DNA from 3 places in the Peribacillus sp. GL_122 genome. Region 2 is predicted to be linked to each of the others. Evidence: riboswitches for the same ligand, from Rfam matches in the RefSeq annotation. Region 2 holds a riboswitch; each other region holds the start of a gene.

Region 1 (3,277 bases), 1.3 Mb from region 2:
TTTAGTTGCGCCCTTGAAGACGAAGTAAGCAATGAACGGTCCGCAAACGGCCATGGAAAATGCATTGGCCCCTAATGTCGTCAATCCTCCGTGAGCCAGTAAAACAGCTTGAAATAACAGAACGATGGAGCCAACGACACTCATGGCCAATGGTCCGAATAAAATGGATCCCAAACCAACTCCGGTAGGGTGTGAAGAACTTCCCGTAACGGAAGGAATCTTTAGGGCCGATAAAATGAATACAAATGCACCCGATAGGCCAAGCATCATTTTTGTTTCTGGGTTTTCCCTTACTTTGGATCTAATGGACCGGTAACCCAAGATTAAAAATGGAAGGGTAACGGCCCACCAGAATATAGCCCATTCAATGGGTAAAAAGCCCTCCATGATATGCATGGCCATTGCCCTTTTTGGGACAAAAAGCAGTAAAATGACAAAATAAATAATTTTCCAATTGGTTCTTTTCATTCTTTCTCCTTTCAACACTTTTAATTTTTCTGATCAATCTTGAGAAGAAAGGCGCGCCCAACATAAAAAGCACTTCTCTCAAAGGAAAGAAGTGCGTAATGAACAGGAATTTTGCAGCATAAACCAACCATGGGCCTTTCTGCCTGATCCGCACACCCATCCTCGTAGGTTGAAACAGTTTCACGCTTCATGGCAGGTCTCCTGGCTTTGGTTCATCATCCCATTACATCCTTCCCATCTAATTTGACAGTGGATTAAAGTTAAAGTAATAGGACTTCCCTTTACAGTGGCGGGACCGCTCCGGATTTTCACCGGCTTCCCTTTTAAGCTGAATTCCGAAAAATTCAACACCATAAAACTTATGTAATTATTTAGAAAATTCTCGTATAGTGTACCATAAAGAAATAATTCCAGCTACACTATATTTTTTTTTTGACTAAGTTTGTTGCAAGGAAAGGCCTGTGGGAAGGATATACTCTATTAAACTTTTCTAAACAGTCGGAATAAACTATTGAATTTTGATAAAGTTGTTATATGATAGATAAAGTTAGTTAGAAATGTATATTAAAACCAAATATTATATTTTAAAAGTGCTCTTGTGTGAATAAGCAAGGGATAATAGGGAAATCGGTGAAAATCCGATGCAGCCCCCGCTACTGTAAACGCTGATGAAATTGTCGATAGCCACTGGCATTGTTGCCGGGAAGGGACAAAGTAAAATGAAGCGTAAGCCAGGAAACCTGCTTTTAAAATTGCATGATACTTTTCGGAGGGAAAGGTAGAAGGACTATGACGATTTTGGGAGATTGGGCATTCTTGCCTGGGGCTCCTCATTCATATAGTTTTTTTAAACCTTGACTCTTATGTTAAGGTTTTTTATTTTGCCTTTTCCCTGAACGCAGGAGGAAGAAGATGACTACTTGGAACTTAATGGGTACAAATACACATCTGTTGATTTGTAATGGAAGCAGCTGCATGAAGAAGGGCGGGGAAGAAGTAACCCAAGCGATTCGCGATGAAATTGCTTCCAAAGGACTGGATTTGAAAATCCATACAACCAGGACACGGTGTAACGGAAGATGTAAGGATGCCTGCGTTGTGATTGCCTATCCTCAAGGAAACTGGTATCGAGTGGAAACGCCTGATTTCGGTCGCCAGATTGTCAGCCATATTGATGATGGGGAGTTTGTTCCACAAATGATCTACCAATTCAATGATGGGGAAATGACACCGAATCCAGATTTTCCTGCTCATACGGGTATTTCAAAGAACAAAGCGTAAAAAGGAGATGTCTTAATGAGTACAAACGGTAAATTATTCGTCGTGGGCTTTGGGCCAGGGAATTTTGAACACATTACCAAACGTGCTGTCGAAGCCCTTCAAGAAAGTGACTACATCATTGGTTATAAAACTTATGTTGAACTCATTCAGGGACTGCTCACAGATCAAACGATTATTAGTACGGGTATGACTGAAGAGGTATCACGTGCACAGGAAGCAGTGAAACAAGCGGAGCTGGGTAAGAAAGTTGCGGTAATTTCCAGCGGGGATGCCGGAGTTTACGGAATGGCTGGCTTGGTTTATGAAGTATTGATTGAAAAAGGCTGGAAAGAAGAAACTGGAGTGGGCATTGAGGTCATTCCTGGCATTTCGGCAATCAACTCTTGTGCATCATTACTTGGGGCACCAGTCATGCACGATTCGTGTACGATCAGTCTCAGTGATCATTTAACTCCTTGGGAACTGATCGCTAAAAGGGTTGAAGCAGCTGCAATGGCAGACTTTGTCATTGCCCTGTATAATCCGCGCAGCGGCAGGCGGACCAGGCAAATTGTTGAAACACAGAACATTCTCCTTCGCTACCGTTCGCCCGATACACCTGTCGGGTTGGTGAAAAGTGCTTATCGCGATAGGCAGGATATTGTCATAACCAATTTGAAAGATATGTTGAATCACGATATTGGAATGTTGACCACCGTCATTATTGGTAATTCATCCACCTTTTTATATGATGACAAAATCATCACACCAAGAGGCTATCAGAGGAAATATACTTTGAATTCGGAAAAGCAACCATTGAAGCCGCATCAGCGTCTGCAAAAAGAAGCGGAACCGTGGGCATTAGATCAAGAAGCCGATTCTGTGCAAGAAGTCTTCATCGAATCCGCTGGGGGAGTTGGATTACTTACAAAAGCACCAGAAAAGAAGCCAGCTTCCTTTGAAATGGCAATGGAAGCACTGTCAAGAGTCAAGGGTCAAACCGTTCAGCAATCCATTGAGCCAATTGTTCAGCAAAAAATGGAGTCGGTATTCGAACTTGCCGTTAGTCCAGGTGTGGCGAATAAACAATTCACTCCCAAACAAATGATGACACTTGCGGAAGTTGTCGGGGAAAAGGGCACGATGGAATACACGCCAAATCATAAAATCGTATTAAAGATTCCGACAACGGATCCGGAAGTCATTACGGGGAAATTGCAATCAGCAAACTTTCTATTATCGCCGATTGGAGATGTACTGACATTAAAAGCCTGTGATTTCTGTGATGGTGAAAAAACGGAATCCATTCCTTATGCGGATGAAATACATCGGGTGCTTGGCGGAATGAAAATGCCCAAGGAACTTAACATCGGTTTTAATGGGTGTGGGATGGCTTGTTATAGTGCTGTGATGGATGATATCGGGATTGTCTTCCGAAAAGGGAAGTTCGACTTATTTCTTGGAGCTAAACCGGTTGGAAGAACAGCCCATCCAGGTCAGCCGGTTGCGGAAGGCATTGAACCGGAACAGCTTGTTGAACTGATTACGG
Region 2 (3,277 bases):
ATGTCCAGGCTAAGAAAATCATTTATCATATCAGCGGGCAAATATTTTTCGCTTCTGTCCAGGACTTTGTTTCGAAGTTCGACTTCAAGGAAAAAGCCGATTCAATCGTCATCGACTTTTCCCATTCTAAAATCTGGGATGCTTCAGCAGTCGGTGCTGTTGATACGGTTGTTCTTAAATATCAGCTTCTGGGAATACCTGTCCAAGTGCAAGGACTCGATGAAGAAAGTTCGTTATTGCTTGAAAAACTCGCCACCTCAGAAAGTAAAATATCTTGAAGTTGTAAAATTTTGCTGAATAGAAACTTTTCAAACCGACAAAATAGATAACATGAATGATTTCCTTTTGAAAGGAGCGAAAAGCATGACACCCGAGCAGGATTATACGGCAGCAAATCTGTCACCGGATTTATTGAATGAACTGAAAAGCTTTGAAAGCAGACTTGGCGAGGAAGCCAACAAAGAACTGATTGTCATTGCCTATGAAAAAGAAAAGGAAGCTTTGAATTAAGAAAAAAGACTCAAAACACCCTTAATGGTGGTTGAGTCTTTTTTTTGCATGTACAGAAAAAGGATGCCCATGTTTTTAATGAGCATCCCTTCTACTGTATTATTTGCTGAATACGTCCGTTAAGACCGGCACGATTTGTTTTTTACGCGATACAACGCCTTCTAAGACGGCGATGTTATTATTTAATGAAACGTCGTATGCTTTTTCCACTGCATAAGCTGCTTTACCAAGAGCCAAGGCAACAGAATCATTAGTCAAGATATCCGTTACGACAAATAGGAATAAGTCCAATTCCTTCTCAGCAATAACCGCTTCAATCGCCGCTTCCAATTCTGCTTGCTTAGCAAGGACTTCGGTCGGATCTACAGCATTGACCTGTGCTATCTCCACTTTAGCCATTCCCATGGAGAATTCCTTTGCATCAAGAGTGATAAGCTGGGCAATCGTTTTGTCGCTCAAGTCAGCTCCAGCTTTCAACATTTCTAAGCCGTATGTTTCAGCGTCGACTCCCGCAATGGCAGCCAGTTCCATTGCTGCTGCAACGTCTTGCTCCGTGCATGTAGGAGATTTGAACAATAACGAATCGGAAATGATGGCAGACAACATAAGACCTGCGATTGCTTTAGGGACTTCAATGCCGTTTTCTTTATAAATTTTATTTAAAATGGTTGCCGTACATCCAACTGGTTCCGCACGGTAATATAGTGGATCGCTTGTTTCAAAGTTAGCGATACGGTGATGGTCGATAACTTCCAACACACGGACTTGGTCAATATCTTCAGCACTTTGCTGGCGTTCGTTATGATCGACCAGGATTACGCCTTCAGCTTCCCCTGCAACTTTTTCCACAAGGCGGGGAGCTTCGAATTTGAATTGGTCCAATGCATATTGAGTTTCACCATTTACTTCACCCAGACGAACTGGTTCAGCGTTGATACCTAACTGCTTTTTCAGGTCTGCATAAGCGATTGCTGAACAGATTGTGTCTGTATCCGGGTTTTTATGTCCAAAAACTAATACTTTTTCCAAGATTTTATCCCCTTTTTCTTAAATATTTTTCCGCGAATCCCCTCATTGCAATAAGGGAGAGCCACCTTTACTAGACAATTTATTTTAACACAAAATCGCGTAAAATCAGCGCTTGAATTACCCATTCCCCAATAAAATCTTTCATTCCTTCACACTCTGCCATCACTTTGTCAATAGATAAGGATTGGTTTTTTTCAAATATATTAGTTGAATTATCATCGTATATGGCTTACGATAATATAAGCAGAAATACTAGATATTGATTATACAAACATTAACAATAACTATATATAGAATTTTTTATAATCCAAGGTGCCAGTGATGGCTGAAAAGGGAATCCGGTGTAAACCCGGAACTGTCCCCGCAACTGTAAATGTGACGAAATGAGATACCCACTGTATAGCTCTCAATACGGGAAGGACTCAAAGTAGGGTGATCATGAGTCAGGAGACCTGCCTTGAATTTTTCACGTTTCTTATTCTTCGGGGATTGAGATGATGAAACGATAGTTTAACGGCTATTTTTTCATGGCTCTTTTATTCTATCGTTTGATCCGCTCAATTCATTGGGCGGTTTTTTTATTTTAGCGGAAGTTAACAAGGAGGATCATTAATGACTCAAACATATAACTCTACCATAAGTGAAAATGACACAGAAACGAAATCCATCCAGCTCGAGATGTTATCAAAGGAATTCGAAGGCCATCTCGATATGGAGAAGTTCAAAAAGCGTTTTACAAAATGGCTAGATCGCAAAAGTGACTCAACCGAAGAACAGGCATCAAGAAAACTGATTCAGCTCGCTCTTGAAAGTGTGGATATCGATGCTCCGGATTGGACGTTCGTTGCTGCAGCAGAACTGTTGAATACAATGTATAGGGATGCACAAGCCAATCGAGGTTATGAAGGTATGAGTTATGGCCCATTCTATGAGCTGATCACGGAACTCTCCCAGCTTTCAGAAGGTCAGCGTTATCCCATTTATAAACCAGAACTGCTATCTTCATATACGAAAGCGGAAATTGAGGAATTGGGTTCGGTGATCGACCCGGAAAAAGATAAATTATTCTCTTACATAGGCATCTACTTATTGAACGACCGCTATCTAGCCCGCCCACAAAAGGATAAGGTCTACGAACTGCCACAAGAACGTTTCATGATCATCGCGATGGAAATCATGCGATTGGAAAAAACGGAGCACCGCCTGCAACTTATAAAAGAAGCATACTGGGCCATGTCCAATCTTTATATGACCGTTGCGACTCCTACACTCTCCAATGCAGGTAAAACACATGGACAGTTAAGCTCTTGCTTTATCGACGCAATTGAAGATTCCATTGACGGAATCTACCTATCAAACTACGATGCGGCAAAAGTATCTAAATTTGGCGGCGGTGTCGGTCTTTACGTCGGTAAGGTTCGCTCGCTTGGTTCTGATATCCGGGGTTTCTCTGGAAACAGTTCCGGCACGACTCCCTGGATTCGACTATTCAACCAGACAGCGGTAAGTGTCGATCAATTGGGTCAACGTAAAGGTGCCATCGCGATTTACTTGGATGTCTGGCATAAAGATATCATGAGCTTCCTCGATTTGAAGACACAAAACGGAGATGACAGATTAAAAGCCCATGATATTTTTACAGGTGTATGTATACCCGATTTATTCATGGAAGCTGTACGCGACAGAAAAGAATGGTATCTTTTCGATCCGCATACCGTTAAGCAAACCCTTGGATTTT
Region 3 (3,277 bases), 750 kb from region 2:
GTGTTTTCTTTGTTGAAACAACTGCCCCCTGATTGAACACTCGATCAAGATCACTGTAGGCAAGCTCATGATAACGAGGAAAAACAGTTATTTTCAGAGGTGAACTATATATCGCTTCCTTTTCGACTAACCCGAAAAAGTCCCCAATCCAAAAGCGGATCGATTGAAACGAATGCTCTCCACGCTCCATGTCTTCCAAGGTATATGACATGCTGAAAGTACGCCTGAATCCCGGAAAGATAATTATTTTCCTTTGGAATCCCGTATCTTCCAGCCGCTGAGGCAATTCCTCCTCTATCACCATAAATAATAGGGGCAGCCGGTTTTTACGGGTAAACGTCAATGCTATTTCAACAGATTCGCCGGCCTGGCATTCCCTTTTATTGACCTTTCTCTCAACGGTCAAATCATGCAGCGGATAAAACAGCAGAATCGAAGCGTACACAGAAAACGGCAAAAACGAATAAAAAATGAACCAACTGACAAAACCGCCTTGAAACATTGCATAGCAAAAGGAAACGGTCATGAGTAATACAAGTCCGACCACACTCATATTTCCCCTTAAAATGTTGATGAATTTGCGCATTAGGTCATAGCCCGCTTCACAGGCACCTGTGTTGTCGCCACAACTTCATGTATCACCATTCCAGCATCGAAGCCATCATAATTCGCTTCAGGTTTCAAAATAAGCCGGTGGGAAAATACGAATGGAACTAAATATTGAACATCGTCCGGCAGAACATAGTCCCTGCCCTGGATCAGCGCGTAAGCTTGGGATGCTTTCATCAATGCTATCGATCCACGCGGGCTTACACCTAAATAGACCCCTTCATGCGCACGTGTTCGATTCGCCAATTCAACAATATATCGTTTTATTGTGTCGTCCACTATCACAGCTTTTACCTCAGCCTGTAATTCTATCAATTCATCCAATGTGATGACGGATTCCAGCTCTTCAAGCGGTACCGTGTATTGAGCTCTATTAAGAACCTCTATCTCTTCTTCCACACCTGGATAGCCCATTTTCATTTTTAATAGGAATCTATCCAATTGAGCCTCCGGAAGCGGATATGTTCCCTCGTACTCGATCGGATTTTGTGTCGCCATTACGAAGAACGGCTTCTCCAATCCCCTTGTGACACCATCAATCGTCACACTTGCCTCTTCCATGGCTTCAAGCAATGCAGACTGAGTTTTCGGCGAGGTCCGGTTAATTTCATCGGCTAAAATAATATGTCCCATTATCGGACCCGGCCTAAAAATGAATTCTTGTTCCTTAGGATTGAAAATCGAAACACCAGTAACATCAGAAGGAAGTAAATCAGGTGTGAATTGAATTCGCTTAAAGCTTGCACCTATAGATTTTGCCAGTGCCCTTACCATGACTGTCTTCCCCACGCCCGGAACATCCTCCAATAAGACATGTCCACCGGAAAGGAGTGCCACGATACTTAGTTCTGCTATATCTCGTTTTCCGATAATCACCTTTTCGATATTCCCCAGAACCATTTCCAGTTTTTGATTGACCTGCTTATAAATCATTCTCTACCTCCCGGGATTCACAGATTCACATTATCACTATTATTTCATACCTTTTCTATATCAAGGATTTTACATTAAGCTCCAATTAAACCTTACATTGTAAGTTTACTAGATATTCGGTAAACCATAAACGAATTTGTCTAAAAAATATTAATGCGGTCTATTGAAAAAGGTATGGTAAACTGTTGCTAAGTGAATATGAACCTTGCAGAAAAAGGTGCTGCATTGTCAGCTTAATAGGGAATTCGGTTTAAAACCGAAGCTGTTTCCGCAACTGTAAGTGCTAATGAAATAAGATGCATACCACTATTTGAGGATGTAATCGCACGCCGATTACCGTCCATTTAACCCAAATGGGAAGGTTCTTAGAGTAAAATGATGCACAAGCCAGGAGACCTGCCTTTTTTAATCGTATTATGCTCTTCGGAAGATAGGAGATTGTACGGCTCTCCCATCTTTTTTCTACTATAGATACATAGATGCCCGAAGCCGACCAAAACTCTTGGTCGGCTATTTGTCTTGCAGGGAAAAGCAATACGGAGGTCATTCACCCAATACGTAAAAGGAGGAAGATTTATGGCAAAGAAGGACTTTCGTTTTTTATGCTACCCATACATGCGTGAGTCCGTATCGACCGTCGATTTTGAAATCCGCACAGACTCATTGACGACACAAATCGGCTTGGCCGCCTCGCTAACTGAGGACATCCCCGATGTATACCGTGACTTAATGGAATTGTTGCCCATGGCTTACCATTTAAATGGTTCAGTCCGAGGGAAATTAGCCATTACCGGCGATGATCTCGACCGTTTAAGTGCAATCTACGACCGGTATGTCGCTGAAGTGAAGGATCAAATCGAAACATTCGTCCTTCCACAAGGATCAACCGCAGCATGTACTTTGCATACTTGCCGCAGTGAAGCCAAAAAGTCCGTGCGAGCTTTACACAAGGTAAGTCTGGAAAAGGAAATTCCAGGAATACTTTTTGATTACGCTCACTTGCTTGCAAATGTGTTATTCGTGATGGCAGTCTATGTCAATAAGCAACAGGGGATCGAGGAGATTCCTTTTATAAGTAAATCATACCCAACCAAACCCATGAAAAAGAAAACGGAGGAATAAATAATGAAGAGAACCCTACGATTCAGTTGGATTTCCATGCTGATGCTTACGCTTTTCCTTACCGGATGCGGAGTGAACGATGATCAATCCTCAAAGGATAATAAAGAGACTAAAAAGGGCGAAGAATTCAAGGATTATTCCGTTACGGATGATACTGGTAAGAAAATAAAATTCGAGAAAATCCCGGAAAAGGTCGTTTCACTACAGCCAAGCAATACGGAAATTTTATTTGCCCTTGAACAGGGTGATAAAGTCGTTGGCGTGACAGACTTCGATAATTATCCAAAGGAAGCGAAGGATATCGAACATGTTTCAGACTCTGTTAATATAAATGCAGAAAAAATCATTGCCTTGAAACCTGATGCCATTATTGCTTATACCATTGGTGATGAAACGGCACTGAAACCACTCGAAGATGCCGGCATCCCTGTATTCATCATTAAATCTGCGGCAAATTTCGATGATGTATATGGTGATATCGGGCAGATTGCTAAAGTGATGGGCGTTGCCGAAAAAGGGGATGAATTAGTGAAAGATATCAAATCCCAAATTACAAGTGTCGAAGAAAAAGTGAAAACTTTAGATGAAAAGGAACAAACATACTTTGAAATTA

What was found. Region 2 has a riboswitch for cobalamin ahead of AC3ISB_RS05430 (ribonucleoside-diphosphate reductase subunit alpha). Riboswitches for the same ligand answer to the same signal wherever they lie in the genome.
Region 1: linked by a shared signal. The riboswitch ahead of AC3ISB_RS11565 ((2Fe-2S) ferredoxin domain-containing protein) and the one ahead of AC3ISB_RS05430 (ribonucleoside-diphosphate reductase subunit alpha) in region 2 are both predicted to bind cobalamin.
Region 3: linked by a shared signal. The riboswitch ahead of AC3ISB_RS01880 (hypothetical protein) and the one ahead of AC3ISB_RS05430 (ribonucleoside-diphosphate reductase subunit alpha) in region 2 are both predicted to bind cobalamin.

The regions. Positions count from the first base shown of each region.
Region 1 is NZ_CM174415.1:2,397,223-2,400,499, forward strand. It holds gene AC3ISB_RS11555 (energy-coupling factor ABC transporter permease) at 1-468, opposite strand, end outside; gene AC3ISB_RS11560 (hypothetical protein) at 489-659, opposite strand; cobalamin riboswitch at 643-838, opposite strand; cobalamin riboswitch at 1,040-1,230, shown strand; gene AC3ISB_RS11565 ((2Fe-2S) ferredoxin domain-containing protein) at 1,381-1,749, shown strand; gene cobJ (precorrin-3B C(17)-methyltransferase) at 1,765-3,277, shown strand, end outside.
Region 2 is NZ_CM174415.1:1,127,103-1,130,379, reverse strand. It holds gene AC3ISB_RS05445 (SulP family inorganic anion transporter) at 1-278, shown strand, start outside; gene AC3ISB_RS05440 (hypothetical protein) at 364-510, shown strand; gene AC3ISB_RS05435 (manganese-dependent inorganic pyrophosphatase) at 610-1,539, opposite strand; cobalamin riboswitch at 1,833-2,013, shown strand; gene AC3ISB_RS05430 (ribonucleoside-diphosphate reductase subunit alpha) at 2,152-3,277, shown strand, end outside.
Region 3 is NZ_CM174415.1:372,226-375,502, reverse strand. It holds gene AC3ISB_RS01890 (DUF58 domain-containing protein) at 1-553, opposite strand, end outside; gene AC3ISB_RS01885 (AAA family ATPase) at 586-1,542, opposite strand; cobalamin riboswitch at 1,741-1,960, shown strand; gene AC3ISB_RS01880 (hypothetical protein) at 2,119-2,664, shown strand; gene AC3ISB_RS01875 (ABC transporter substrate-binding protein) at 2,668-3,277, shown strand, end outside.